DNA from 2 places in the Oceanobacillus sp. M60 genome. Region 1 is predicted to be linked to the other one. Evidence: a T-box and tRNA genes for the amino acid it is inferred to sense, from the RefSeq annotation. Region 1 holds a T-box; the other holds one or more tRNA genes.

Evidence for each region. A T-box is a leader RNA that pairs with one kind of tRNA and senses whether it is charged. The one in region 1 lies ahead of ACW0TQ_RS05990 (valine--tRNA ligase), so its partner is inferred to be a tRNA-Val.
Region 2: it encodes a tRNA-Val, which carries the amino acid that the T-box ahead of ACW0TQ_RS05990 (valine--tRNA ligase) is inferred to sense. The anticodon was not compared.

What each region holds. Positions count from the first base shown of each region.
Region 1 is NZ_JBSSNH010000002.1:358,537-374,551, forward strand. Features, by position in the region: gene ACW0TQ_RS05970 (SPOR domain-containing protein) at 1-3, opposite strand, end outside; gene ACW0TQ_RS05975 (bifunctional folylpolyglutamate synthase/dihydrofolate synthase) at 121-1,377, opposite strand; gene ACW0TQ_RS05980 (RimK family alpha-L-glutamate ligase) at 1,583-2,479, shown strand; gene ACW0TQ_RS05985 (ATP-grasp domain-containing protein) at 2,476-3,324, shown strand; gene ACW0TQ_RS05990 (valine--tRNA ligase) at 3,349-5,994, opposite strand; T-box leader at 6,048-6,293, opposite strand; gene ACW0TQ_RS05995 (hypothetical protein) at 6,494-6,682, shown strand; gene ysxE (spore coat protein YsxE) at 6,679-7,677, opposite strand; gene spoVID (stage VI sporulation protein D) at 7,832-9,079, opposite strand; gene ACW0TQ_RS06010 (GNAT family N-acetyltransferase) at 9,230-9,484, opposite strand; gene ACW0TQ_RS06015 (hypothetical protein) at 9,488-9,772, opposite strand; gene hemL (glutamate-1-semialdehyde 2,1-aminomutase) at 9,867-11,153, opposite strand; gene hemB (porphobilinogen synthase) at 11,166-12,149, opposite strand; gene ACW0TQ_RS06030 (uroporphyrinogen-III synthase) at 12,142-12,909, opposite strand; gene hemC (hydroxymethylbilane synthase) at 12,912-13,838, opposite strand; gene hemA (glutamyl-tRNA reductase) at 13,954-15,327, opposite strand; gene ACW0TQ_RS06045 (LiaF transmembrane domain-containing protein) at 15,664-16,015, shown strand, end outside.
Region 2 is NZ_JBSSNH010000006.1:120,658-136,672, reverse strand. Features, by position in the region: gene ACW0TQ_RS15595 (DUF2953 domain-containing protein) at 1-57, opposite strand, end outside; gene ACW0TQ_RS15590 (NAD kinase) at 329-1,126, shown strand; gene ACW0TQ_RS15585 (alpha/beta-type small acid-soluble spore protein) at 1,288-1,485, opposite strand; gene thiI (tRNA uracil 4-sulfurtransferase ThiI) at 2,331-3,533, opposite strand; gene ACW0TQ_RS15575 (cysteine desulfurase family protein) at 3,539-4,681, opposite strand; gene ezrA (septation ring formation regulator EzrA) at 4,839-6,533, opposite strand; gene refZ (forespore capture DNA-binding protein RefZ) at 6,707-7,330, opposite strand; gene ACW0TQ_RS15560 (GAF domain-containing protein) at 7,461-7,940, shown strand; gene rpsD (30S ribosomal protein S4) at 8,334-8,936, shown strand; gene ACW0TQ_RS15550 (hypothetical protein) at 9,217-9,408, shown strand; gene ACW0TQ_RS15545 (CsbD family protein) at 9,949-10,149, opposite strand; gene ACW0TQ_RS15540 (dicarboxylate/amino acid:cation symporter) at 10,289-11,524, opposite strand; tRNA gene ACW0TQ_RS15535 (tRNA-Val) at 11,824-11,896, shown strand; gene ACW0TQ_RS15530 (ABC transporter ATP-binding protein) at 12,601-14,328, shown strand; gene ACW0TQ_RS15525 (ABC transporter ATP-binding protein) at 14,318-16,015, shown strand, end outside.

The sequences.
Region 1 (16,015 bases):
CATTCATCCAGCCCTCCAGTGCCAGTTTTGTTTCACTCTAGCACAGCCCTTGTAAAAAGTAAGGCGAATCATGACACTATCTATTATAATCGTTCTACAATTTTCTTAATAATCCTCCCTCTATTCAGACGCTTCAAGTGACTTCACAAAAGAACGGATATAATCAACAAAATGAAAGGAACCTGTTATCAGGATCGGTGCCATTGACGTTTTTATTTTTTCTTTCATCCATGCCTGCCAGTCCTCGACCTGCTCTCCCTTATCTTGCAGCGGATAATCGGTTAGGGCAGCTGCCCGGGGATGATCAAACGATGTTATATATAAGTTTGGAAAGACATCTGCCAGCAGACGCTGCATTTCTTCTATATCCTTATCTTTAAAAGCTGCAAACAGTACATGTACTTTTCTTCTTGGATAAATAGCTCTCACAGTTTTAATAAAAGCTCTTACTCCTGCTTCGTTATGAGCACCATCTACTAGAATAAACGGGTTATCATGAATCTTTTCCATTCTGCCGGGGATGGTCACTTTTTGGATTGCTTCGATGGACGTGTGCATATCCAGATGACCGAATCGATTTTTTAACACTTTTAACGCCTGTATCGCTACGGAAGCATTATGATGCTGATGTAATCCAATTGTCCGAAGCTTTACTCGGTAACGTGAGCCAAGGTTTTTCCATTCAAATTCATCTATCTGGATATTTTCCATCGTAAAGTCCATCCCAAAACGATATAATACTGCTCTATTTTTATTTGCTTCATTAACAATTGGAGTGAGTGCCTCTCCCTCTACCCCTGTTATAATCGGAGTATGAGGTTTTATAATTCCAGCTTTATGCGCTGCGATTTCCACAAGTGTATCTCCCAAAAAAGCAGTATGGTCCTTGGAAACCGTGGTAATAATGGATAAAACTGGTTGTATCACATTGGTCGTATCGTCTCTTCCGCCCATACCAGCTTCAATAATAGCTATATCAACATTTCTGGAGAAATATAAAAATGCCATTGCTGTCATAATTTCAAAATGGCTTGGCGGTTTGCCTTCTCGATCCATTTGTTCAATGACCGGTTCTATTTCCTCAAACAACTCTGCAAATACATCTTCTGAAATAAATTCCCCGTTGTAAAGGATAAACCCGGTTAAACCGTTTAAACTCGGTGATGTAAAGGTTCCAATCCGATAACGATTTGCTCTTAAAGCAGCCTGCAAAAAAGCTCCTGTGGACCCTTTTCCGTTTGTACCGGCAATGTGGACCGAAGTAAACTTCTTCTCCGGATGATCTAAAGCTTCTAATAATGCTTCTATCCGGTCTAGTCCAGGCTGTACACCAAGCTGCTGACGTTTTTCAAAAAATTCATGGATGTTCGTACGCATCTTTCTTTCCTCCTTTATCTATTTCATCGTATACTAATTATCACAGCATAAGCGTCTGTGCTTTTCCCTGCTATATTACATACAGCTAAAAATTTTTTTATACAGGGAAGTGGCCGCTTCATCTCCTCAGTGACTGCCTTAAGGTTATCAGGAGAAATTGACCAATAGCTAAATTTTCACCCTTTAGCAGAAAGGATGTACAACTTTGAATTATACTGGCTGGATTATTATTAATGGAAGTATCGCAACGGATAAATTTATCGATTATGCAACTATGATTGAAGAAGCCGCTGCAAAACAAAAAATGAAAACCATTTGTTTAAAAAATGATGCGGTTTTAACTTTATTATGCCCGAAAAATGGAACGGTGTCACCTATACCAAACCATAATAAACTGCCTGATTTTGCTTTTTTTATCGACAAGGATATTTATCTGGCAAGACAGCTGGAGCAGTTGGGGGTTCGTGTCTTTAATAGTTCACTTGCTATCGAAATCAGCGACGATAAAATCTACACCTATCAAATGCTCATGAGAAATCAGCTTCCTATTCCGGAAACGGTTATTGCTCCTAAAAAATATCATGCAGATAATCTGCCATCCGACTATATCCAGGAAATAATCAATCATTTTGGATTTCCGCTGATTGTGAAAGAAGCATATGGCTCCTTTGGTGAACAGGTTCATTTAATCGACAATCAACAGAGCTTAACAGATATTATCTCGAATATTGGCGAGCGCCCCTTCGTATTTCAGCGTTATATAGAGGAAAGCAGAGGCAGGGATATTCGCGTTCAGGTAGTTGGTGACAAAGCGATAACTGCTGTGGAACGGCAAAACGAAGTAGATTTTCGGGCAAATGTAACTAATGGAGGCAAAATGCTGCCCTTTCCCCTTAATGAGAATACAGAAAAGCTGGCTGTAGCAGCAGCTAAAGCCATTGGAGCTGATTTTGCCGGTGTCGATTTATTGTTTGGCCAAGACAGTGAACTGCTGATTTGTGAAATAAATGCGAATGCACATATCCGCAATCTTTATGAGTGTACGGGCGTCAACGCCGCTGATTACATGATAACTTATATAAAAAAGGAGCTTTCCCGATGAATGGATGGCTGATATATACGAAAGCAGATTCAATAAGAAATAAAAGCTATATCGACTGGTTTATAGATGAAGCTAAAAAGCAATCCATCTATCTCAGATTATTGATCAGGGAAGATCTATCGATTGGCATAAATCAAAATAAACAGGTTATCTATGCGAATGGAGAAGAAATCTGTGCAGATTTCGCAGTTATCCGGACAATGGAACCTCTGCTCAATAAACAATTAGAACAAATGGGAATTACCGTATTTAATCACTCTATAATCTCAGAAACATTTAATCATAAAGCATATGGCTATCTCGCTATCCAGCAACTAGGTATTCCTGTTCCGGAAACCTATTTTTTCCCCGGAAAGATGGCCCCTCCCTCCTTGCCTTTTAACTTCCCTTTTGTTGCCAAAACAGCTAATGGGAAAGGAGGAAAGCAGGTTGCGATGCTTCATAGCCAAAAAGAATGGGAAGCATACCGCCAGAGCCTGACCGAAGACTATGTACTTCAGTCTTCTCAACATATTCAGCCGGGCAAGGATTTACGCGTGTTCGTGATTGGTACAAGGATTATAGCAGCTGTTTTACGTGAGAACTTAAACGATTTTCGAGCAAACTACTCTCTTGGCGGAACAGCATCTCTGTATACGTTAAATGAAACAGAAAAAAGTATCGTTCAAACAATTATAAATGCTTATGATTTCGGCCTTGCCGGTATTGATTTTATGTTCACGGAAAATGGAGAATTTATATTTAATGAAATTGAAGACGCCGTTGGTTCGCGTACGTTGAGCAAACTCAGCGATATCAATATATTAGAAGAATATGTAACGTATATAAAAGAAAAAATGCTATGAGAAATTGTCTCATAGCATTTTTAATTACTGTTTTAATTCTGCTAAACGGGCTTTTACTTTCGCCTGTTTATCCAGATAATCTTTTTCTTTTTGTTTTTCTTCTTCCACTAAGGATTCTGGTGCTTTGCTGATAAAGCCTTGGTTAGAGAGCTTTTTCTGCACTCTTTCTACTTCTTTGTTCCATTTAGCGAGTTCGTTTTCCAAACGTGCGATTTCTTTATCAAAGTCAATCAGGCCTTCTAAAGGAAGGAAGATTTCTGCACCTGTCACAACAGAGGTCATCGCTTTGTCCGGTGCTGCAATATCTTCTGCAATTTGCAGAGAGCTCGGGTTACAGAAACGCTCTAAATACTCCCGATTCTTTTCTAATTCCTGCACAAGCTCTTCATTTTCTGCGGAGATAAGTATCTCAATTTGCTTAGACATCGGTGTATCTACCTCTGCCCGGCTGTTACGTACAGATTTGATAATAGCAACTAAGCGCTGCATTTCAGAAACTGCTTTTTTATCATCAAATGCCGGATTTACTTTTGGCCATTCGCTGACTGTAATAGATGCTCCTTCATGCGGAAGCTGCTGCCAGATCTCCTCTGTAATAAAAGGCATAAACGGATGCAGCATACGCATCGTCTGGTCTAATACATGTGCCAATACAGAACGGGTTGTATTTTTCTTGGCTTCATCTTCACCATACAGCGCCAGCTTAGCCATTTCAATGTACCAATCACAGAATTCATCCCAAATAAAGTTGTAGAGATATCTTCCTGCTTCGCCAAATTCATATTTATCTGCATTTCTCGTTACATGGTCAATTGTTTCATTCAATCGGGATAAAATCCATCTGTCTGCAACCGTTAAGTCCCCTGTTAAATCAATATCCTCATACTGGAACCCTTCCATATTCATCAGAGAAAAACGGGAGGCATTCCATACTTTATTGGCAAAATTCCAGGTAGACTCGATTCGTTCCCAATGAAAACGCAGGTCCTGACCAGGTGTAGAACCAGTCATTAAGAAATAACGCAGCGAATCGGCACCGTATTTATCAATGACATCCATCGGGTCTACACCGTTCCCCAGGGATTTACTCATTTTTCTTCCTTTAGCATCACGAATTAAGCCATGCAGCAATGTATCCTCAAATGGACGTTCATTCATAAATTCCTTTGATTGGAAAATCATCCGGGATACCCAGAAGAAAATAATATCATAGCCTGTTACCAAAACATTGGTAGGGAAATAACGTTTCAAATCAGCGGATTCTTCATTCGGCCAGCCCATGGTAGAGAACGGCCATAAGGCAGATGAGAACCATGTATCCAATACATCCTCATCCTGCTCCCAGTTTTCAACATCCTCCGGCGTTTCTTTACCTACATAAATTTCACCTGTTACTTTATGGTACCAGGCCGGAATCCGGTGCCCCCACCATAATTGTCTGGAAATACACCAGTCACGGATATTATCCATCCAGTTGAAATATGTTTTTTCAAATCGCTCTGGTACAAAGTTGACTTTTTCCGCGTCAGAATCCTGCATCTTCAAAGCTGATTCTGCCAACGGCTCCATTTTTACAAACCATTGTGTAGATAAGTAAGGCTCTACCACTGCACCGCTTCTCTCCGAATGCCCGACCTGATGCGGACGTTCTTCGATTTCAAAGAGCACACCCTGCTCTTGCAGGTCTTTAACCAGCTGCTTCCGGCATTCAAAACGGTCTAATCCCTGATACTTCCCTGCATTTTCATTCATGGTACCATCTTCGTTCATCACAAGCACACGCTCTAGATTATGACGGTTCCCAATCTCAAAGTCATTCGGATCATGAGCAGGTGTAATTTTAACTGCTCCGGAGCCAAGCTCCATATCTACATAATCATCTGCAACAATTTGCATTTCTCTTCCTACAATCGGCAGGATAACCGTTTTTCCGATTAAATGCTGATAGCGTTCATCTTTTGGATGCACCGCAACCGCCGTATCACCGAGCATAGTTTCCGGCCGGGTTGTCGCAATCTCAATTGTTTCATCACTATCCTTTATCGGGTAGCGCATATGATAAAATTTCCCTGGAATCTCTTCATAAATCACCTCAATATCAGAAAGAGCTGTTTTCGTGGAGGGATCCCAGTTAATAATATATTCGCCGCGATAAATCAATCCTTTTTCGTAAAGACGGACAAATACCTCCCGAACAGCTTCAGACAAACCTTCATCTAACGTGAAACGTTCCCGGGAATAGTCTAATCCAAGTCCAAGTTTCTCCCACTGCGAGCGGATAAAGCTTGCATATTCCTCTTTCCACTCCCAGGATTTTTCAAGAAATTTCTCCCGTCCAAGCTCATAGCGGCTGGTTCCCAATTCTTTTAATTTTGCTTCTACCTTCGCCTGGGTAGCAATCCCCGCATGATCCATTCCAGGAAGCCATAATACATCATAGCCCTGCATACGCTTCATACGTGTGATTGTATCCTGCATCGTGGTATCCCATGCATGCCCTAAATGCAATCGTCCTGTTACATTTGGCGGCGGAATCACAATGGAATACGGCTCCTTCTCCGGATCATCTTTTGCTTCAAAAAACTTCCCATCTAACCAAAATTGATATCTTCCTGCTTCCACTTCTTGTGGATTATATTTAGGAGGAAGCTGATTTTGTTTATCTGACATGTTAAAAAACCTCCTTCATTCATTCAACTAAAAAAACCTTTTCATCCTTATACATAAAGGACGAAAAGGTATATTTCCGTGGTACCACCTTTGTTTGCTGATCAATAAAAGCTGCTGCAGCTTCATTAAAGCACACTCAAGGTCATGGATATCGGCTGACAACCGGAACCTCCTACTTCATTTTTCAGAGATTCTACATCAGAGACGACTTCAAGAACAACCTTCCCGGGAAATTTTCAGCACAGGATTTCCCTCTCTAAGAGCGTTTACTCTTTACTACTTCTCTTCCACGTATTCGTATGTTTTCTTAGTAACATTTATTTTATCGTTTCCGCTTAAGAACGTCAACTAGATTTTCATATATTTACCGATAAATAGGCTTGTTCCCAGTTCATTAAAAAGTGTATCTATATTATTGACACACTTTTCGAGCATTTATACATAACATATTATATATCATTCCTGAAGTCACACTTCATTCAAAAAAGGAGGGAAATAAATGTCCCGTTATTATCGTTATCGTATACCGCTTTGGGCCAGAAAATGTATTTTCGTTGTAGAAGCCTGCGTCACACCAATTCTGGTCTTTCAGATTATCCGAACGCTTTTAATACCAACAGCATTTGATATTTTAATACTAGCTGTACTAATTGGCCTTGCCCTTTCTTTTTACATGCAATGGATTTAGTCTGGCTGTTCTTCTTTGGACTCATATGTTTCTTGAATAAACTCCACCCAATTCATCCCAAATTCTAAACGGCGGAATTGCTGCTGCAGCTCTTTGACCTGATTAACCATCGATTTCTTTGTGCGGCGGTCTGTATAATTCTTAAGTACACTTAAATAGAATGATGGATTTAACAAATAGACAGAAACAAGATGCATTTCCTTTACAGTCAGATGATTTGTTTTTTGATAGACCGTAAATGCCTGCTGTATTGTTTCCTCAGGCTGGTTATAAGCTCCTGTCAAGCCCCGGAAATAATGTGATAAATCACGTGCCGGATGCTCGAATCCTCCTGATTCCCAATTAATTAAATAGCCCCCCTTTGAATGCGTATCGTCGACTCGCTGATGACATAAGCTGGAAGACCATAAAATCTCCGTTTCTTCCTCTCCATAGATTTGATACAGTTTATCTTGCAGCAGCCCTACAGCATGGCAAACCCCTTTATAATGCGTGCAATAAAGCAGCTCAAACGGCGACATATATTTTCTGCTTTCATAATCGGTGACACGGGCATGGAGCTGATCTAAGGATTGTTTACAAAAGCTTGAAAACCCTTGAAAGGATTCTTTGAGACGATCAGATTTAATACGGCTGGTCTGCCTTGTCTTTTTATGAATTTGTGCAAGTGTCTGCAATGTTCGCTCAATGTTATACGCGGAATCTGTGACCTCCGGAGAGTCAATCCAAGGTGTTAAATAATAGTAAAAATTTTCCTCCTTATGAAAAAATGCATTGTCCCGGGTTAAATACACAGGTAAAATCTCTGTCACATTTTTTTCACGAGCAATACGGTAGACATGCTGCCAATTCTCCATCGTCTGTTCTGTTAAAAAACTGCGCTTCAAAGCATATTCCTGCATACCGTCAAATACTTTTACAACACGCTCTGTCTGTTTTTCAATACTGACGGGATAGATATGATATGCTTCCAGGACCTTCTTCCATATATTCACCACATGTCACCCCTTATTTGTAAACTTGAAATTGCTCGTGTATATCAAATCTGCATTACATCTGAATATTAACCTGCATAAAATAATTAAAAACATAGATTATGTAAAACTCCGGCACAAATAATCTTATTCATTATTTGTGCAGAGTCTTTATTTATTGTTTAGACGGAATATAAAGCAGCTGTCCTTCATTTACTTCTAATTCTTCTTCTAATTGATTATGCTTGATTAATTGCAGCGGGCTGATTGCAAACCGTTCTGCTATGGTATCGATCGTATCATTCTCCTGAACAATGCACAGACGCATTTTGGCATAATGATCCTCGTCTGCTTCGCGGAAAATCTGAGATAGTAACGATTCGCTTTCTGTTCGTTCCTCCTCTTTTTTCGGTTCTTCAGCCACCAGTATTTCTTCCTCCCTGGGTGTATCTGGATAGAAGGTATCTTCTATATAATCAATCACCTCGGATTCATCAGCGACATCCCAGCCTGGCTCCTCCCCTGTCATCTCCATATCTTCCTCAGCCTCTAATACCTCTTCCACCTGCTCTTCTTCTTCCGACTCATCCTCTGAAGCCTTTCCTTTCGAAAGAGACTCGAAATATTCAGAAAGAGGCTGTGACTTTACTTTCCATCGATCCGGGTCATCTTCTGGCTCCTCTTCTGAATAGCTTTCTTCCAATGTTAATAGTTCTTCCATTTTTTTCTGATCCTTCGATATCGCTTGCTCATTACGAATTAATGCTTCTTCCGGGGGGCTTTCTTCCAATATCGGTTCAACTTCCGGTTTAATTTCTTCTTCTGACGCTAGCAGTTCTTCTAATTTTTGCTGATTTTCCGATATCGTTTGTTCATTGCGGGTCAATGCTTCTTCCGGAAGTTCTATTTCGAAGGAAAATGTATCTCCTACCTGTTCTTGATCCGCTTCTGCTGTTTCCCAATTTTCTTCTGACGGACGATATGCTTCATCCTGTAAAATCCCTTGAATCTCAACTGCAGCAGTAATTTTTAAACTATCTGCACCTAATAAATCATAATCAAAGGATTCAATTTGTACCGTGACATCTTCTATTTTATTCACCCGATGAGGCGGCACAGATATATCTACAGGAAATTTATGGGTGAATACATACAGTCCATTTACCTCTCTAATACTTTCGACATAACGCTTAGCCTGAATTTGATCAAAGTCAAAAATCTCTTCTCCTTCTTCTTCACCATTTACTTTTTGATATTCTCCCTGCAGTTCAAGATTGCCATGGATAGAAATATAGTTATCTAATGATTCGATTGTTATTTCTGGTTCAATGGAAATTCCTCTGAGCTCTTCTACTTCCTGTCCTTTTTCAAAAAACAGTGATTCTTCCAGTTCAAAAACAAATGAATTAGAATCTACTGACAAATGTATTCCTCCTCTCGCAAACAGTCCAGATGCGAATCATTCGTTATCATTTATATGATAAGAAACATTGGAATATGCTAAGGAGGAAGATTGGTTTAAAGCAAACAAGAAAAGCAGGGGTATCGTTTATGTTAAACGCGCTTCAAGAAATCACTCTGTTTCCGGGTATTCCATTAACCAGCAATCCCGATACTCGCCCTCGTGCAGTTCATGGCAAGGAAGTAATTTTATTTTCTTAAAACCACTTTTCTCGTAACAGCGAATCGCTCTTTTATTCCAGGCTTGGGGGTCCATGACGACTTTATTTACATGTTTCGTATTCATTAAATAAGCAACCATAGACTGGATCAGGAGTTTGCCAATACCTCTATCCCAGTATTGCGTTTCTCCTATAAATTGGTCTATTCCCTAAATAACATTATTATCATTTAAATAACCATACTTTTTTCTCGTGTCTACATTTAATAGATAATATTGAATATAACCGATTTCAATATTATCAAAAGCTATGATACATCTGACTACATTGTCTTGAAGCGGATAAAATTTTTCATTCACTTTTTCTAAATCAAATGGATTATCTCTCCCATCGTAAAATTGAAGAACTGCCGGATCGGAAAGCCACTTTGCCAGTAAATAATTATCCTCTTTTGTTAATTCACGAACAGTTAGCTTATTATTTTGAAACAGCATCTTTGTATGACCTCCACTTGAATTTGAGAAAGTAATATTCTGTCAGTAAAAAAGAGAAACCCGCATGGATTTCTCTTTTATTTTCTCTTTATCATTATTTTTCAATCTTAGAAAAAGCAGTATGCACCGCTTCAATTGTCTTTTCAATATCCTCATCTGTATGTGCAGTAGATAAGAATAATCCTTCAAATTGAGATGGCGGTAAAAATACGCCTTCTTCAATCATCGCACGGTAATATTGCGCAAAGTAGTCTAAATTAGAGGATTGCGCCGTTTCAAAATCAACGACTTCCTGATCTGTGAAGAATACACCGACCATGGAACCGGCACGATTAATATGAAGCGGTATATCATATTTGTCTGCCGCCTGGCGGAACCCTTCTGTAAGACGGTCTACTTTCTTATTAATTTCTTCATAAGACGCTTCTGTCAAGGAAGCTAACGATTCATAGCCCGCTGTCATGGCTAACGGGTTACCGGATAATGTACCGGCTTGATAAATTGGACCAGTCGGTGCAATCTGTTCGATAATTTCCCGTTTTCCGCCGTATGCGCCGACAGGAAGACCGCCGCCGATGACTTTACCCAGACAGGTTAAATCAGGCGTAACATCAAAATGTCCCTGCGCACTGTAATAACCGACGCGGAAGCCTGACATTACCTCATCAAAGATAAGCAACGAACCATTTTGCTCGGTAATATCGCGTACAGCCTGTAAGAAGCCTTCTTTTGGAGGCACGACTCCCATATTTCCACATACAGGCTCCATAATCACCGCTGCGATTTTATCACCATAATGCTCAAAAGCAAGCTTTAAGCTCTCTACATCATTATAAGGAACGGTAATGGTATTCTTAGCGATATTTTCTGGTACCCCCGGGCTGTCTGGAAGACCAAGTGTTGCAACACCAGAGCCGGCTTTAATCAGCAGGGAATCCCCATGGCCATGATAGCTTCCTTCAAATTTAATAATCAAATCCCGGTTTGTATAACCCCGCGCCAGACGAATCGCACTCATCGTTGCTTCTGTCCCAGAGTTGACCATCCGAACCATTTCAATCGATGGAACACGGTCAATAACGAGCTTAGCCAGCTGATTTTCTAATAATGAAGGTGCTCCAAAGCTTGTCCCTTTTTCAACAACTTCCTTTAAACTTTTCGTCACACGCTCATCTGCATGTCCCAAAATTAACGGTCCCCAGCTTAGTACGTAATCAATATACGTATTGCCGTCAATATCGGTAATTTTAGAGCCCTTTCCTTTTTCCATAAAAATCGGATCAAGCCCCACTGATTTAAATGCACGTACCGGAGAGTTTACCCCGCCGGGCATTAAATCAACAGCTTCTTTGTATGCATCTACTGATCTTGTGTTTACCATGCTCTTCCTCCCTTATTTATCTTCTTGCAACCATTTTGCCACATCTTTTGCAAAATAGGTAATAATTAAGTCTGCTCCTGCACGTTTCATCGATAGCAGGGTTTCTGTTACTAATTTTTTCTCATCAATCCAGCCATTTAAAGCAGCCGCTTTAATCATGGAATACTCCCCGCTCACGTTGTATGCAACGACGGGCACGTCAAAATTATCTTTCACTTCCCGCATAATATCCATATAAGACAGGCTCGGTTTGACAATTAAGAAATCAGCGCCTTCTTTAATATCCGATTTCGCTTCACGAATTGCCTCTAAACGGTTAGCCGGGTTCATCTGGTAGGTTTTCCTGTCTCCAAATTGAGGTGTGCTGTCTGCTGCATCACGGAAAGGACCGTAATAAGCGGAAGCATATTTCACCGCATAGGACATAATCGGAATATGGTGAAAACCGGCTTCATCCAAAGCATGGCGGATGACAGTTACAAATCCGTCCATCATATTGGAAGGAGCAATAATATCGGCACCTGCTTTTGCTTGAGATACAGCTGTTTTAGCTAACAGCTCCAGAGAAGCATCGTTGGCTACATCTCCGTTTTCAATCACGCCGCAATGTCCATGCGAGGTATACTCGCATAAACAGGTATCCGCAACAACAAGCATTTCCGGATACGCCTGTTTCACGATTCTTGTTGCTTCCTGAATAATTCCATGATCATGAAAAGCCTCGGATCCGATTTCATCCTTTTCTTCTACCACGCCAAATAAAATAAGCGAACGGATTCCTAATTGATACGCTTCCTCCACTTCTTTCAATAAATGATCAAAAGAAACCTGGAAAACTCCCGGCATTGACGAAACCTCATTACGGATGTCTTCTCCTTCAATAACAAATATCGGATAAATAAAATCCGTTGCCCGTAAGTGTGTTTCTTGAACGAGTGCGCGCATCGAAACGGATGAACGCAAACGCCGATGTCTGTCAAATGTGAATTCACTCATGATTTATCTTCCTTTCGTTTGCAATCGTTGAAATTAAATCCAACATCGCATCTGTTGTATATGGTATGGACGTATATACATCAGGAATCCCTAATTCCCTTGCCTTATCTTCCGTCGTATTACCGATACAAATATAGGTTGCATTATTCGGTATACATTCCGCTAATTGTACAAACGCCTCTGCTGTTGATGGGCTTGTAAACGTTATATAATCAACAGTTGGAAGCTCTTGATTCAACTTCTGTTTTGATTCCACACAATACGTTGTCTCATACACTTCCAATGCTTCATAAGCAATCTGGGCTTCTTTTAGCTTTTCTGGAAGCGTCGGCCTTGATAAATTACCCCGTATCAGCAGCACCGGCTTATCCGATGTGTAAAAAGAGATAAACGCTTCTGCCATCGCCTGCGCATCAAAGGTTTCCGGAACAAAGGAAGCAGCATAACCATATCGATGCAATACCTTTTCTGTTTTCTTGCCGACGATTCCTATCTTCAATCCTTCCGGAAACGTTATCTGCTGTTTACGGAGCAGCTGAAAAAAACCATCCACACCGTTAGCGCTTGTCATGAATACCCAGCTGAAATCCGAGAGGCGTTCCAGTATAGCAGTATCCTCAAGTTTTTCTGGAAAATTTATTTCAATCATTGGGACAATAACTGGACTACCGCCCAGCTTCGTGACTTTGTCAGCCATTTCAGCAGCTTTTGTCTCTTCTCTCGTAATCAATATGCGCTCCCCGTGAAGCGGCTTTCCCATGATTATTCCATCTCCTCTTTGACACGGTCAACGATATCTTTAGCTCCCTGATTTATTAATATTTCAGCCGCCTGCTTACCAACTTGAACAGAGTCATTACCGCGGACGACTTCTTTCAGGATTGTTTTTCCGTCAGGGGTTCCTACTAAAGCAGTTAAGACGATTTCTTCGCCATCTAAATAAGCATAGCCGCCGATTGGAACTTGACACCCTCCCTCTAATAAATGCAGGAAAGTACGTTCCGCTAATACTGTTTTGGCTGTATATTCATTATGGATCCTTTGAACGATTTCTTTTAATTCTGTATCATCTTCACGGCTTTCAATGGCAAGCGAACCCTGTCCTACAGCAGGTACACAGATTTCCGGATCCAGGTATTCTGTAATCAGATTCTCACTTAAACCAACCCGCTTCAAACCGGATACAGCTAAGATAATGGCATCGTAGTCTTCCTCATTTAATTTTCGGATACGTGTTTCCACATTTCCACGAATCCATTTAATCTCTAAATCTGGTCTGGCTGCAAGAATTTGTGCCCCTCTGCGTAAGCTGCTTGTGCCGATAATCGAGCCTTCTTTCAGGTCTGCTAATTTGATATTATTTTTCGCAATATAAGCATCGCGGTGGTCTTCTCTGTCAGGAATAGAGGAAATCTCCAGCCCTTCTGGAAGAGAAGAAGGCATATCCTTCATACTGTGTACGGCAAAATCAATTTCTTTGTCAAACATCGCTTTTTCAATTTCTTTTACAAACAGACCTTTTCCACCAACTTTCGATAGGGTTACATCCAGGATTTGGTCTCCCTTTGTAACAATCTTTTTAATCTCAAATTCATTTTCTACACCAGCTTTTTTCAGCTGATCAATAACCCATTTCGTTTGTGTCATGGCTAAATTACTTTTTCTCGAACCAACAATTATTTTTCGCATGATGTGTCCTCCTCGACCTTTCCAGGTTTCTTCTACAATAAAAAGCAACCAGAAAGTAAATGAAATGACCTTCTGGTTGGATGTGAATGATGTAAACAGAATGAATCCATCCTGCTTAGGCAGTGGTTACTCGTTCAATAACCTTGAATGAGGAGGCTTCCTCTTGCGTAAATTTGGTGAATGCATCATTCTTTTTCAGCTGTTTCGCAAATTCTTCTCTTACCTCATTCTCAATCCCAAAAATATCAATAAATAATTGCAACGCCTCATCTGCCTGCTCAGCACCTGCCAATTCTTTCGCCTGCGTAATCGGCTCTTTCAGTAACTGATTTATAATACTTTTCGTATGCTTATTAAGCACTTTTTTCTCGCGATCCGTTAAGCTTGGAATTTTCCGTTCAATACTTTGCATTGTTTCGGATTGGATAGATAGCGCTTTTTGTCTTAGAGCAGATATAACCGGGATAACACCTAATGTTTTCATCCATTCCTTGAATTGGACAATTTCTTCCTCTAAGGATATTTCAATTTGTTCTGCTGCTGCTTTTCGAGACTCCAGATGTTCATCCACAATATTCTGCAGGTGATCAATATCAAATAAAGCAACTTGATTAACTTCAGCAATTTCCGGATCAATATCCCGGGGAACCGCAATATCTACTAAGAATAGTTCTTTATCCTGCCGTTTACTTTGTACCTTTTCAATATCTTCTTTTGATAAAACAACAGACTCTGAACCGGTAGAACTAATCAGGATATCCGCTTCTTCTAATACAACAGATAGTTCATCCATCCCGGCAACCTTAGCTTCAAATTTCTCTGCCATCATTTTTGCTTTCTCCTGTGTGCGATTAATGACAGTGATATCCTTTACTCCAGCACCTTGAATGTTTTTCGCTGCTAATTCGCCCATTTTACCGGCGCCTAAAATAGCTACATGCTTATTACTCAAGTCTCCGAACTTTTCTTTTGCTAATTCCACAGCTGCATAGCTGATGGAGACAGCATGTTCACCGATACCTGTCTCTTTATGCATCCGCTTCCCGAATGTAATGGCCTGCTTAAACAGTTCATTAAAAATGGTACCCGTTGTATTTGCCAGTTGTCCTTTTGAAAAAGCCTGCTTCAGCTGGCCAAGAATCTGTGTTTCGCCAAGAACCATGGAATCGAGTCCAGTCGTCACGCGAAACAAATGCTCCATTGCACCATCATCCTCCGTAATGTGCAAGTAAGTTGAAAAGGTTTCTTTTTCTTCTCCAAACCAATCTGCTAAAAATTGTTTAATATAATATCTGCCAGTATGAAGCTGATCAACAACTGCGTATACTTCCGTCCGATTACATGTTGAAACAATTACATTTTCCAGAATACTCTTCTGTTCCTTCAATACAATCATTGCTTCTGACAATTTTTCTTCATTAAATGTAAACTTTTCCCTAATTTCTACAGGGGTTGTTTTGTAATTAAAACCAACCTTTAAAATATGCACCGTACTACCCCCATTATGATTAAATGATTCAAACTTTTTATGATTATTATCTAATAATCATTATAACATGTCATGAAGTGCTTTTCGTGCTAAAATGTGAACAGAATCTGAAACAATTCGTACGTAACATAAAGATATGTATGATAAAATGATTCATTCCAGCTAAATAAAAACGACCGCTGCAACAACTTATTCCGACTGTAATGTAACATAACTGACCCATTATAGCAAGGAACTCACTTTAAGAGACAATGTACTTGCTTTTTAAGGGGGTGTCTGTTACAACAGGTATCATCATTTGCAGCACAGAAACAGAGACATTTGGGAGGTTTTTCGATGAAAAGAAAGCATTCACTGCTTGCTTATTTATGTATCGGAATCGGTATTTTTCTTTTACTGCGGGAGCTTCGGATTCCTTTTTTTGTTGACCTTTATTCATGGCAATCTTTCCTGATTGTAATTGGAATTGGTATCATCATTCATAGCTATACAACAAAAACATACCAGAATTTATTTATAGGTACATTACTTTTTGGAATCGGCATTCATCTTCATGGAGTCAAACATTACTCTTTTTGGATCGATGACTGGTCTGTTTATTTCATTATTATAGGACTTGCCTTTATTATCCGTTATACCAAAACAAAAAAAGGATTTTTCTTAGGTCTTTTCTCTATTTTATTAGGCC
Region 2 (16,015 bases), on a different contig from region 1:
AGCGATGAAAAAAACTATTCCTGCGATAAGAATTAAAATAATGTATAAACTATCCATAATCAGCGCTCCTGAATGTGTATTTTCAATTGGTTCCCTTTCCTATACCATTCACTATCTGTTCATATTCTAAAGAGAAATACCAGCTAGAAAATGTTATGATAAAGATAGAAAATGCTTATTTCTAAAGGAGGATGGTGCTCTTGCACTTCCTTTTGAAATAAAAAGCAGCTCATCCGTTCCTGTCTGACAACATGACGGCTCTATATCATGGATAGAGCAGACTGACAGAAGCGTACAGTGCCACTATATTTTGTTTGGAGGTTATTATATGCAGAATCGAAATAACATTTTCTTTTATTACCACCCTCGACAGGAAGGCGAAAAAACAAATCACCTGAAATCGCTGGCGGAACAAAATGGTTTGAATGTCGTGAACGAATCTAAAGATGCGTCTATTATTGTCAGTATTGGCGGAGATGGCACCTTTTTGCAGGCAGTTCGCCGCACCGGTTTCCGCCAGGATTGCATCTATACAGGTATCGCGGATGGGGATCAAATTGGATTATACTGTGATTTTAGTATAACCAGATTTGAAGAAATGATTGATGCGGTCACAAATAATAAAATAGAAGTCCGCCGTTTTCCAACAATTAAAGTGAGTGTGAATGGAGAAAAAGCTTTTTATTGCTTAAATGAAGTATCTCTGCGCTCCAGTATTATTAAAACGATTGTTATCGATGTTAAAATAGACGATGAACATTTTGAAACATTCCGGGGTGACGGCATGGTAGTATCTACTCCTACAGGTAGTACAGGCTACTCCAAATCAGCTCACGGGGCAGTTATCGACCCGTTACTGTCAAGCTTTCAAGTTTCTGAAGTCGCCTCTTTAAATAATAATAATTATCGTACATTAGGATCCTCTTTTATATTAAATCAGAATAGAAGACTGCAGCTGGAAGTCATTCAAGACGGCAATGATTATCCAATTATCAGTCTCGATAATGAAGCATGGCCTGTACAGCGCATTCGTCATGTAGACATCGAAATGGACAACACCGTTATAAAAACCGTCAGAATGTCAAACAACACTTTCTGGAATCGTATACAACGTACTTTTTTATAAAACGTAACTTCACTCAGCTGCAGTTCCAGGGGAAATTCTCCTTAATAAAATAATTCAAAACCTGCCGCGCACTGCACTAATAAGCTGCGGCAGTTTTTTTATCAGATCCAAATATAAAGGCTGCCCCCGCATCAGCGGAGGCAGCCAGCCAATCATGTTATTTATTTAGTTCCACCAAATTGTTGCTCAGCCATTGTTACTAATCTTTTCGTAATTTCTCCACCAACAGATCCGTTAGCACGAGAAGTTGAGTCAGGACCAAGTTGAACACCAAATTCCTGAGCAATTTCGTATTTCATTTGATCAAGTGCTTGTTGCACTCCTGGAACAACTAATTGATTTGAGTTATTGTTTGCCATGTTGTTCACCTCCTTGGTAACTATAGATTGCACCAAGCAGGGGAGAAACATGCATTTGTTTTTATGGTAATTTTTTCTTGTGCATGTCCTTTTTATATTACTCAACTTTCGCACATTAAAAAGTAACTTTATCTCTATAGAAACAGGAGTTGATTGTTCCTTGGATAACTTCCTTGACAAAGAATAGAAGGTGAAGTGTAAAGCACCGCTGCGGAAAAACACTACGCTTTCCATGGGCTTGCGCTCAGCCTCCTCAAAAAAAGAAGTTCGCTTTTTTCTGCGGGGTCTTCCCACTGGGACTGCGATTACTCGCCCCGCAGAAGACCATTGCGCTTTCCCATAGGAGTCTCGGTGTTTTTCCTCCGCTAGTAGGATATTCTATACATGGAAAACACCTCACCAAATAGATGTTTAATCAGATAGAACATATTTTTCATGCTGTATGGTAAAATGTTCGACCAAGATTCCTTTCTGTACATCGAAGCTATCCTCTTTATTTCATATCCATGCTGTTATGATTGGGTTGTTCAGACGAAAGCTGCTATTTCATCCAACTCATTGAGATGTTATTTCTTTCATTCACTGCAGAATCCTATCAGAGCACAGGCCAACCACGCAGACTCCTAAGTGGTTTGCAGGCTAAGCCCGTGACTCCTGTCACAACGCCTGCACTTGCACGTCCTGGGACTGCGATTACTCGTCCCATCGAAAACATTTGTACGTCGGAAAGCGGAGTGGTTGGCCGGATATTTCACTAAAATGCAAGCATGGTAATGGAGAACATGTTCCTCCTGGAATAGCAAGATATATTTGCTTATTCTTAGGTGCGAAAGTTGAGATATTACTTAGAAAAGGTCTGTAAAATCCTCATTAAACAAGGTCTTCTCGGTTACTTTTATGGTTTCTATTCCCTCTATCGCTTCTTCAATGGACGGAGTAAAATCGTATTTCGATTCATAGAAATTCACTTTATCCCGCTTCGGCTTTGTTTTTGGAGATTTCGGCACAAAGATTGTACAGCAATCTTCATACGGTAATATCGATGTTTCATATGTGCCGATATCCTGCGCAATTCGAATAACCTCATCTTTATCCATCGCAATCAATGGGCGGATAATAGGGTAATTGGTCACTTCATTAATGGTGTGCATGCTGTCCATGGTTTGACTTGCCACCTGCCCAAGATTCTCTCCTGTAGTCAAGGATAAGATTCCTTCGCGCTTGCAAAGCTCCTCACTGACACGAAACATCACACGGCGCATAATAGTCATCGCATAATCATTCGGCATCTCTCTAAAAATTTCCTGCTGTAATTTGGTAAATGGAACAATATGCACTTTGATTGATTTCCCATATGTCGTCAACTGCTTCGCTAAATCCAGCACCTTCTGCTTCGCGCGTTCACTGGTGAATGGCGGAGAATGAAAATGAATTGCTTCTAAATGTACGCCTCTTTTCATTGCTAACAATCCGGCCACCGGGCTGTCAATTCCTCCTGAAAGCAGCAGCAGCGACTTTCCTGAAGTTCCGACTGGCAATCCGCCCCGGCACTTGATGGTTCCGCTCGTAATATAGGTTGCTTCCTTACGTATCTCTACTTTAATTTCCAAATCAGGGTCATGTACATCTACGGTAATATCCTCCGTATTCGTTAATAAATGACTGCCCAGGATATGATTCATTTCTCCCGAATGCTTTGGGAAATCTTTTTTTGTTCGGCGAACGCTCATTTTAAATGTTTTCGCATTCGGCTCCCGCTTTAATGCATAGAGAGCCGCTTCTTTTATCTCTTCTACATCGTTTTCTACACGAATTGCCAGACTTAAGCTATGAATGCCAAAAACGTTTTGTAGTTTTTCAATGATTGGCTCCGGCGGATTGCCATTTAGCAGGACAAACATTCTCCCTTGTGTCCGCATTACTTTCACACCATCAAACTCTTTTACCTTCTGGTGTATATTATCATGAAGCTTTAATATAAACTGCTTGGCATTTTTTCCTTTTAATGCTAACTCTCCATAACGAATTAATATATGATCATATTGCATATTATCTACCTCAATACCTCTTTAAATTGTTGAATTGCTTTTTTTAATTCCTCTACAAAAATTGCCGCTTCTGCTTCCGTATTCTCATAAGAAAAGCTTACCCGTAAGCCGGAAGAAGCAACTTCATTTGGTTTTCCGCAGGCAACGAGCACATGGCTTTCTGTTAAATCCCTGGAGGAACAAGCAGATTTTGTTGAAATATATATTTCTTTCTGGCTTAAACTGTGGATAATAACCTCCGGCTTGATTCCAGGAACGGAAAAATGAACAATATGATTCGCACCATCTTCCGGACTGTTAATTTCTACATCCTCCATCTGATGAAGTTCATTTATAAGCTTATCATGCAGCCTTTTTAAAACATTATCCTTTTGACTGCTTTCCTTTTCTTTGATTAACCGCAATGCTTTTACAAAGGAAACAGCGCCTGCTACATTCTCTGTTCCTGAACGAATACCCGATTCTTGACTTCCGCCATGCAAAAGCGGATATAATTTCGCTGTATGATTGACATACAGAAGTCCGGTTCCTTTTAGACCATGAATTTTATGACCGGAAAAGGTACATATATCAATGCCAGAACCCGTAAGTTTCAAAGGAACCTTCCCTAAACCTTGTACGGCATCCACATGAAATAATACTTTCGGATATTTTTTCAAAACAGTCCCAATTTCTTCAACCGGTTGAATCGAACCAATTTCATTATTCACCTGCATCATAGTAACAAGGATGGTATCTTTTCTAATGGCTTTTTCTACATCTGCTGCAGAAACAGTTCCATTTTCTGTCACAGGTAAATAGGTAATTTCAAAGCCCAGTTTTTCCAGACTCCCGCAAGTATCATGAATCGATGGATGCTCTGCTCCAGTGGTAATAATATGTTTGCCGCGTGATTGATGCTCCAGGGCAACTCCTTTGATGGCAGTATTATTTCCTTCTGTCCCTCCAGAGGTAAAGATGATCGTTTCTCTCGGCACATCAATTAAATCCGCTGCCTGCTGTCTGGCTGCCTCCAGCAGCTTTTCAACTTGTCCCCCTAAAGGATGTATGGATGAGGGGTTGGCAAAGTAGTTAGCGGACACTTTTGTAAAACTATCTACGACTTCTGAATGCGGCTTCGTCGTCGCACTATTATCAAAATATATCATATTTGCACCTTCTTACATTAAATCTTTTTGCATAAACAAAAATGTAAGGCTGACCTAAGCAATAAGTATTTCATTCTTAGCGACAGCCTTCATCTTATATTTCTTATGTTATCGTAGCGGAAAAATCTAAGGAACTTACCATTTGTTAAAAGTTATTTTAATTGTTTCTTTCCTCTTGATACGTTTCTATTTTCTTTAAAGCACCGGGTTCTACCTCTTCTACTGCATTGGCGGCATGCTCTAAAGAAAGCTCATATTCAAAATTACGGAATAGCCTTTCAGCTTCCTTCAGCTTATGATCCAGCTCTGAATTTTGGCTTCTGTAGCGGTTTGCATATTGAATCACCTGCTCCGTCAAGTAAGCCTGATCCAACATCATATCCACCTGTTCATAAGCTTGATCAATCGAGCTTTTTGCTTCCGTCAATGCGTGCTGTACGCTGCTCATATCCAGAGGGTAGGTTTCTAATGCTTCCATTACTTTATTGTTTTTTTGCAATGCTGTTTCAAAACGCGTCCAAATATAACTTGGCACTCCTGGTATATTACTCTTTTTCAGCTTTCGATTCAACTCTGCAAGCTGGCCGTGCATTTCTTCCAGCTTGTCTCTTGCTTCCAGTTCATCTTTCCGTAAATTTGCGATAGACTTTTTAAACGATTCATGTTCCTCTTCCAGCTCTTCAATCTTCTTAAAGCCTTCTTCAATTCCTTTTTTCAATTCAGAATGAGATTGTTTGTCATCATCTATACTCTGCTCTATTGTTTCTACATGATTTTTCAAAGCCTTGATCGCTTTACCCATGGTTTGGAAACGTTCCATATCATCGTCTTCTACGTGGTAAGCTTTTTGGATTTCTTCAATTTCCAGTGTTGCTGCTTCATACGTAGCACTTATTTGTTTTACTGAATCTTCATACTCCGGAGCTTTCTTCTCTATATAATTTTTAGCAATTGCTTCCCCTTCCAGCGCTTCGTACATTTCTGAAATACGGGTCTCCATTTGCTGAAGCTGCTCTTCAACTTCTGTTATATCTGCTGTTTCCAGCTGAGATTCCAGATTTCTCAATTGTTCCTGATATGTAATAATTTCTTTTTCAAAACCTAAGTGTTTAATCCGGTATCCATTTTCCTTCATCTCTTTCATACCGGCGGAAAGATTTGTTAATTGTGACGGCATATCCTGCTTTACTTGTTTGAGCAAATCAGGGAATAATTCTAATTTATTCTCTACCGTTTGAGTACTTTCCTTTAGCTCTTGAATGCTTTCATCTGCTTTTAAATAATCACCATCATTCACAAATTCATCGTACTGCTCCAGCATCAGTTCCAATGCATCAATTTCTTTATCAAATTCCTTTTCAGCCTTGCCATACTGGTATCTGGATTGGGAAAGCATGCTTCTTAATCCTTTGATTCTAGGCTTTAATTCCTCCGCACTTTCACGTCCATTTGCCTCTGCACGAAGTAATTCCTCTAACTCTGCAATAATTTCTTTTATTTCTTCTTCTGTTTTCCCCAGATGACTTTCCGCCTCTTTTAAAATCTTGTTTGCTTTCGGCACAAGAAAACGGTCAGCTGCTTCCTCTGCATTCACAAGATATTTTTCTACGTCAGGCAAGGATTTTGTTACGATTTTTTCCCATTCTTCTTTCCAGGCTTCAAATTTCTCTAAGGTCTCTCCAGAAAGATTCAATGCTTTAATCTGCCCAATCTGTTTTGCTACATCTCTATCCGTGATATCTAATTTCCATTTTTCTATATGGTCCACATGATCGTAAACTCGTTTTCTTACAATTAAAGCAACGGTTAAACATACAATAATCGCTAAAATAATCCCTACTACGACAGCCATACTTTGCCTCCCAACCAATAAACCTCTATATAAATATATCAACAATTATAAAAATCACAATAATATATCCTTTATAATATCATGTATTCCGCCCTTTTGGCTAAAGAAAATACATTTTTCTTATCGATTCAACAACTTTTTATTGTAATACGGAGAAAAAGACATATTTTTTATTATTGAATCTCCCCTCCTATCCTCACGTCCGTATTAAACTGTATCCATTTTTGTATACTTTTCGTATACTTTTTAACAAATTGTTCATGAGCAAATTCCCCTACAATTTGGTCCTTCCAATCTGAATGCAAAATATAAGGGGTAATCAGCATCCCCTTCAGCTGCATAAATAAATAGTGCTTCTCTTCCTGTCCGACGCTTTTACCAATTGTTTCCTGAAACAGCGCTTTTAAATAATAGTTTTCTTTCGCCAGATAGGTGACGGTCATTTCTCTGACAAACACGGAATCAAGAGATAATTCGCGCTGAATAAAACATGTTAATTGATGATGCATTTGCTTATAATGTATAATTGTAAAAATTAATTCATTTAATCGATAGATTGCAGCATCAGCTTCTGTTTTTTCCAGTGATTCTTCTATTTTTTCTAAATATGCTTCATAATAGTTTGTTACAGCATATTCTAAAAGGCCCTGCTTCCCTTTAAAATAATAGCTGATCAAGGAAACATTCACAGAGGCCCGCTCTGCAATATCGCGCACAGAAGTGCCATGGAATCCTTTTTGAAAGAATAGGGAGGAAGCAGCATCAACTACTTTTTGCTTCGTTATATTATTTTTCATTCTTTTCAACTCCTTACTCTATTCATACGACAAAGAAAGGGATAAATCCTTTAATCGATTATCGACAATAAATTTCAATATGTCATTATTTGTCACGCTTTTACTATAAACTTTTAGGAGGTAATACATCATGTTTCAACAACTTGATTATTCTGGAGAAAAAACAAAAGACTATGAGCTTCTTATTAAACAACTGGACGCACTATCCACAGGAGAATCAAATCAAACCGCGCTATTAGCAAATGCTTCCTCTCTGCTCAACCAATTTTTAGATGAAGTTAACTGGGTTGGATTCTACTTAACCGAAAACGAAGAATTAGTGCTCGGCCCCTTTCAAGGACTTCCTGCCTGCATTCGTATCCCTTTTGGAAAAGGAGTTTGCGGTACTGCGGTTTCTAAAAATAAAACACAGCGTATAGCAGATGTCCATCAATTTCCTGGTCATATCGCCTGTGACGGAGCTTCAAAGTCCGAAATTGTTATTCCTATTTCCCGCAATAAGGAAATTATCGGTGTTTTGGATATCGACAGTCCGATTTATGACAGATTCGATGCAATCGATCAAGATAATTTAGAAAAATTTGTTGCACAGCTTGAGAAACATTTATAAACGTCCTTTTTCACTATAAATGGTAACTGTAGATATATTCATTATAACGGATTCGAATGCATAATAAATCATTTTTGCTCTTAGAGAAAAAAATATTCTAACTTAACATTTTGTTAATTTCACTCTAATTTAGCCTGATTTATTTAACTCTATGTTAATTTTATGTTGACAAGCGTATATGTAAATTATATACTATAATTTGTGTAAAATAATAAAGTGGCCTAAGTGAGTCGACGCTTGCACTCATTTTGTTCCTTTGTAAGTTTCAGCTTATAAAGGTGTATCGTGTAACTCTCTGCTGCTGGAGCGATGGTACATGAAAACATAATGAACAACGGAACGATCACGCGCGTTTTATTTTATGCAAATAAAACATAAAGGAGGAAATGTCCTATGTCACGTTATACTGGATCAGTATGGAAGAAATCACGTCGTCTTGGCATTTCATTAACTGGAACTGGTAAGGAATTAGATAAACGCCCTTACGCTCCTGGTCAACATGGACCGAACTCACGCAGAAAACTATCTGAATACGGCTTGCAAATGCAAGAGAAGCAAAAACTACGCTTCATGTACGGATTGAACGAACGTCAATTCCGTAACCTGTTCAATAAAGCTGGTAACATGAAAGGTATCCATGGTGAAAACTTCATGATTCTTCTTGAATCTCGTCTTGATAACCTTGTTTACCGTTTAGGTCTTGCTCGCACACGTAAACAAGCTCGCCAATTGGTTAACCATGGTCACGTTACAGTAGATGGCGTTCGCGTAGATATCCCATCTTACTCTGTAAAACCAGGTCAAGCAATTGCTCTTCGTGAAAAATCTCAAAAACTAGATATCGTTACAGAAGCGATTGAAGTGAACAACTTCGTACCAGAATATACTACTTTTGATGCGGAGAAAAAAGAAGGTACGTATGCTCGTTTCCCTGAGCGTTCTGAACTTCCAGCTGAGATTAACGAACAGCTTATTGTTGAATTCTACTCTCGTTAATCGGGTTGAACTGAATTTAAATACAAGAAAAGCCTTGGAAATGTTGTTAAATCAATGTTTCAAGGCTTTTTTTTATACATTTTGCAATAGGTTGAAGAACTGTATTTTCGGTGGCTTTTTAGTTAGAAAAAATGCGTGAGCAGGAAGCTTAACCTTTCAATATGAGGGCTTTTTTATTTAAAAAATCCTTATTGATTGTTTAATATATAGATAGATTGGCAATACTGGTTTTTAAACATGAGAAAGAATAATACGTTTAATAACTTGGAGGGATTTTAAAATGGAAGCATTTGATATTTATACGAACGGGGCGCAACATACAGTAGTCGCTAATTCTCAAAAAGAAGCTAATGAATATTTTAAAAATATTTCCAGAAAGAAAATCATCTATTCTGAGCCTGTGGCTGGACCAGGAATAATTAGTTGGTCAATTCGCGACACTTCAGAGTTTAATAACATGGAAAAACAGTAAATTTAATTGATAAGGCCTCTCACGCTCTGTGAAGGGCTATTTTTATAAAATGAAAATTATTTTATTAATCTTAAGAACCACAATCTGGTTCAGGTTAATCAGTTTGGAGTATCCATGAATGCAGTTTCGCCTGCTTTTTCGGCGGGTTTTAGAAAAACCAAGAACACCGCTTGGTCTTTAAATCACAGGTGTCCTCGCCGAAGCGATGTCCGGATGTCCGCTACGGGAAGTCGCTTTCCGCGGGCAACGTTCAGCCGCACGGTAAGAAAACCGCTTCCTGCTCAGGTCTACCTGTTGCTTTTTCCGTTGGAGCGGCTATATTCAGCATTTTTTATATACTTTCTTACTCTTTACAAAATGACCATTCAAACCTTGCTATATCAAGGCTGTTATATTCCATTCATTTCTACTCTCATTAATAGCGTGAAGCCTGTTCAAAAAACCCCAGATTCCTTACTTATCAAGGTATCTGGGGTTTTTATATTTAGGCAAAAGCCGACCTAACGATTTTCAAAATGTTATTGCCGTTAAAACAGCCTTTTATTTTGTATCATTTTCATTCGAACTGTTCAGCTCATCTTTTATTTCGCCTTTTTTATCTTTTGCGGCACCCTTTGCTTTATCAGCTTTTCCTTCCGCTTGCTTTTTCGGGTTATCTGTTGCTTTGCCGTACGCTTCTTTTGCTTCACCTTTTATTTTATCTCCTGCACCTTTAATTTTATCTTTAAAACCATCACTCATGTTAATATACCTCCTACGAAATCTAACAATTTATTTATATTATTTGTGTTCCACGAATAATATATTTCTAAACTAAATAATTTAAAAAAGGTGCTGTGCCCCAAACTTACCGGGACACAGCACCTTTGCATTTTATAAATTAAGTCCTGGCGGCATCTGCTTTCTCCATCCAGTCTTTCCCTTCGATATGTCTTGCCACAACCATACTCGACACCGTATCACCAGTAGAATTCACCATTGTAGCCGGCGGGTCAACAACCACTCCGATAGCTGTGATGATTGGCAGGGCCTCAATCGGAAAGCCATACAATGTGATAATCATTAACTCCCCTGTAAAGCCGCCTCCCGGAATTCCACTCATCACGATACCAGATAATAAACAAATACCAATGGCAGTTAAAAATGTATCGATTCCAGTGAAATCCTGATTAAATACCCCAAAGATAAAGGCGATTTTTAACATAGCAGATAAACAGGAACCATCCATATGAATGGTGGCTCCAAGCGGCATAATGGTCTCACGAATATCTTTCGGAACACCAATCCGTTCTGCCGCCTGCAGGTTAACCGGGATTGTTGCAACACTGCTTCCAGTCCCCAGTGAGGTTGCAGCCGGTCCAAGTATATTTTTCCAAAAGCGGCTGACTCCTTTTTTTCCGCCAGCAAGGAAGGCATATAATGTAAAACCAATCGCAAAATACAATACAGCCACAGGGTAATAGACAATCACTGCCCTGGCATAATCACCAATCAACGCTGTACCAAATTCCCCTACTAAGGATGCAAAGTACGCGCCGAGCCCAATCGGAGCATAATACATAATGAGTTTAATTAACTTCATAAACACATCGGAAGCACTCGTTAGCAATCTTCCAAACGGTCTCCCCTTCTCTCCTGCCAATCCAGTTGCAACACCGACCAGGATGGACATCACAATAAGGGCCATCATATTATCTCTTGAAAATAAATCAACAAAATCAGGTACTGTAAATGTATTGACTAATTGATCCCCTAAACTCTGTTCTTCTATATTTTCAGGAGTGCTTAAAGGGATATCGACACCTGAGCCCGGCTGGAATATAACAGTAGCAATAAGCATCACTACAGAAGCAATCACCCCGGTTACGACAAATACGGTAATCATCGACCCCATGATTTTCCCAAGCCGCTTCATGCTATCCATGCCGGCAATCGCTGACGAAATAGAGAAAAATACAAGCGGGATAACAATCATAAATAATAAATTAATAAATAAATCCCCAAAAGGTTTGATAACAGTTGCATCATCTCCAAAAATCAATCCAATTATCGCTCCAATAATAATAGAAGCTAAAAGAATAAGTGGAAATCGATAGGCTTTTAATTTTTCTAGCATTTTATATTTCCTCTCTCTTTCAAATTAAATATAATGTAATCTATTTCATTTTACAGGAAGGAAGAATTGAAGGAAAGTTATTAAATATTCTTATGATTTTAAATTTATCTATTCCTAAGATGTATTGTCCCTCATTTATTCCACTTTAACAGGCGGACAAAAGCATAGAGAATAGTCTATTAAAATAAAGCAGTCATCAAAAACTCATTTTTCGATGCGATTCAATTAGAACGAAATAAATATTTATTAGCTTGTCTTCTGCTTCATTTGGCTGTATAATATAATTTGTACTTACATACGATTCCGTAGCTCAGCTGGGAGAGCGCCACCTTGACAGGGTGGAAGTCGTTGGTTCGAGTCCAATCGGAATCATTCATTAATAAATAGCGACTTCTAACTATTTAGGAGTTGCTATTTTTATTTTTACTCATGCTCGTTTTCCTTTTTACATACTATCTATATAAATTGAAGTAAGAAATTACACTTTATTTTTCTTATAAAAACGACGAAATAATGATTGAAAACAGTAACTAGCGACGGTTTTTGATGGGGCGAGTAATCGCAATGGTTTTCGGTGGGGCGAGTAACCGCAGTCCCAGAAGAAAAACACAGAGACTCCTGGTCAGCTAAGAACGGTCACGTCCTGTGACCAACGACCGACACTAGGACGTCCTGTCCGTCGTGGGAAAGCGCGGAGGGAAGACCCCGCAGAAAAAAAGCGAACTTCTTTTTTTCTGCGGGGCATAAGTGCGACTTTGCTTCTGTCTGCGCCTGACGGCTTGCCAATCAGCAAGTCTTCTTTAAAGGAGATGAGCTCGGGGCCCACGGAAAGCGGAGTGTTTTTCTAGGGTTGCGATTACTCACCCCATGAAACCCGTTGTAGCGGTAGCTATTAATTTCAATTTATATAGTTATTATTGTAGATTTTACAGGGTTATAACTCCCCCCCATCATCACTTCGTAAACCGAACCAAATACTGGCTTATTTATCACCATTCATTCTATAATATAGTAAACAATTTATTTCCATTTTAATTTCTGAATACTTTTACTCTTTTAGTTGGCGGGTGGTTGATTTGCGAAAGGTGTTTTCCTATTTAAGACCTTATACATTTCCTTCAATAATTGCATTCTCATTAATGCTTATCGAGCTTACAGTAGAGCTGTTGCTTCCCCTCTTCTTGGGACTGATGATTAATCAAGGGGTAGTAAATCAGGATATCCAAAATATTGCATTTTGGGGTTCGATTATGATTGGCCTGGCTCTTTTATCCTTTCTTGCAGGCGTTCTAAATTCTTTTCTGTCCTCTCATGTCAGCTTTTCCTATGCTTATGATTTGCGGGAGGAACTATTTTCCAAAATTCAGAGCTTCACCTATGCAAAATTAAATAAATACCCTACATCTTCTCTGGTTACGCGGTTTACAAATGATATCCGCCAGATTCAGAATACCGTTTTCATGGTGCTTCGTATTATGGCAAAAGCACCATTGACTGTCCTTGGCGGTGTTATCATGGCTTTTGTAGTCAATGCGCAGCTGGCATTGATTTTTTTAGTCACTGTGCCGCTTCTCATTTTATTTCTTTTATGGATATTAAAAATTTCAAGCAAATTATTTAAACAGGTACAGAGCAATGTAGACGATGTCAATCGTGTCATGCAGGAAAACCTTGCCGGTATGAGACTCATCAAAGCCTTTACCCGCCGCAGCACAGAAGAAAACCGATTTGATGACGCCAACCGGACACTTGCTGTGACGACCCGAAAAACCTTTCGAATTGTGGAATCATCCGGTCCCGTTTTATTGTTTGTTATGAATTTAAGTTTAATTTTTATTATCTGGTTCGGAAGCATCCAAACTGTTAACGGGCAGGCAAATATTGGTGAAGTTGTTACGATGATCAATTATGCGCTTCGTGTAGCGATGGCCATTTCTATGTTTTCTTTTATTATCATGATACTTTCCAGAACAAAGGCGTCTGCCGAGCGAATCAGCGAGGTGCTCACAGAGGAAGATGGAGAACAAGAGGAGTTAAAACAGGCGGTTTTTTCTTTGTCGAAAGGCCGCCTCGTATTTGAGAATGTCTCTTTCCGTTATCCGGACGCATTTAAGGAAACACTATCAGATATTTCATTCTCCGTAAATGCTGGTGAACGACTGGCGATTATCGGAGCAACAGGGTCCGGGAAGACTTCTTTATTCCAGTTGATACCCCACCTTTACGAGCCTTCTAAAGGAAATATTTACGTAGATGATATACTTTTAACGGACTATTCCTTCAAGGCTTTACGGGATGGTATTGGTTACGTTCCGCAGACACCGCTTTTATTTACCGGCTCTATTTTTGATAATATCGCTTTTGGAAAAAAAGATGCAACAATGGATGAAGTGATTCAAGCAGCGAAGGATGCACAAATCCATGATACGATTCAGCAGCTGGAACATCAATATGAAACCAGAGTCGGTCAGAAAGGAGTAAATCTCTCCGGCGGACAAAAACAGCGCATCTCTATTGCCCGCGCCCTTATTCGCAAGCCGGAGATGTTAATGCTCGATGACAGTACAAGTGCACTTGATTTAGCTACTGAAGCACGTTTTCTGCAAGCATTGGATCATTATCCGTGTACAGTTCTTCTAATTACACAAAAAATAACTACTGCTAAAACGTCCGACCGGATACTTCTGCTAGACCAAGGAAAAATTCTGGATATCGGTACGCATAATGAGCTGCTCGACCGCTCTGAATTATACCGGGCTGTCGCAGAATCACAGCAGGAAAAGGAGGTTCTCCATGCGAAATAATTCTTTAAAAGCTGCTTTTCAATATAAACGAATTGATGTATCAACTGTGAATACAGGTGATTCAAAAAAAGCAGAAAACATGGGAGCTGCCTTAAAACGGATCTGGAACTATTTAAAAATGGAAAAAGGGAAACTATTTCTTGTCATTTTCATGGTCGTTATCAGTTCATTATTTGCTCTATTGGGTCCCTTTCTAGTCGGAATGTCCATTGACCATTTTATTGCAGTCGGGCAGCTAAACGGACTTGGTATGCTGCTTTTAGGATTGGTTATCGTCTACATGATTCATTCCTTATCGCTCTTTCTTCAAAACTATTGGATGGTAGACATTGCACAACAAACCGTATATACCCTGAGAAAAAATTTATTTGAACAATTTCACCGCCTCCCTATTTCCTACTTTGACCAGCGGCAGCATGGGGAGTTGATGAGCCGGCTAACCAATGATATCGATAATATCAATAACACCCTGAACCAATCTGTGATTCAAATTTTCGCCAGTGTGCTTACTTTAATCGGTACTGTCAGTATTATGCTTTACCTCAGCCCTATCCTGACAGTTGTTACGATGTCTATTATTCCAGTCATGTTTTTTGCGATGCGCTGGATCACCAGAAGAACCGGACCGCTGTATAAATTACAGCAGCGGGATCTGGGAAATGTAAATGGCTATGTAGAAGAAATTGTTTCCGGTCAGCATGTTGTGAAGACGTATTCACAGGAAGACTATGTAAAGAATCAGTTTGAGCAAAGAAATAAATCCTTGCAGAATACAGGCTTTTGGGCTTTGACCATCTCTGGGTTCATCCCGAAGATCATGAATACCTTGAACTTTTTAAGCTTTGCGATAATCGCCTTTGTCGGCGGTGTGCTGGTTATCACGTCAGACGGAGCACTGGTTACTGTCGGAACGATTGTTATCTTTACTGAATATGCCCGACAATTCACCAGACCTTTAAATGAATTATCAAACCAATTTAACCTGCTTCTATCCGCTATCGCAGGTGCAGAAAGAGTATTTCAGGTAATGGATGAAACGCAAGAGGAAGTTGATGAGGAGGACGCAATAGAGCTTCCAGATACAAAAGGGCATCTTGTTTTTGATCATGTTGGCTTCGGTTACGAATCTGCCGACATTCTAAATGATATCAGCTTGGAAGCAAAGCCTGGAGAAACGATTGCATTTGTAGGTCATACCGGCGCCGGAAAGACTACCATTATTAATCTGATTTCCCGTTTTTATAATTATGATAGCGGACAGATTACATTGGATGGTGTCGATATTAAAAAAATAAAACGGACCAGCCTGCGAAAGCATATGGCTTTTGTTTTACAGGATACATTCTTATTTCACGGAACGATTCGGGAAAACATCCGTTACGGCAACTTAGATGCGACGGATAAAGAAGTAGAACAGGCTGCGAAGAATGCGAATGCTCATGACTTTATCATGTCTTTGCAGGATAGATACGACACCGTGTTGAATCAGGACGGAAGCGGCATTAGTCAGGGACAAAAACAGCTGTTGACCATCGCCCGCGCATTATTAGCAAATCCGAAAATTTTAATCCTTGATGAGGCGACCAGTAATATTGACACCGTAACAGAGCTGCACATTCAAGAAGCATTAAAACGCCTGATGAAGGATTGCACAAGTTTTGTTGTCGCCCATAGACTCAATACGATT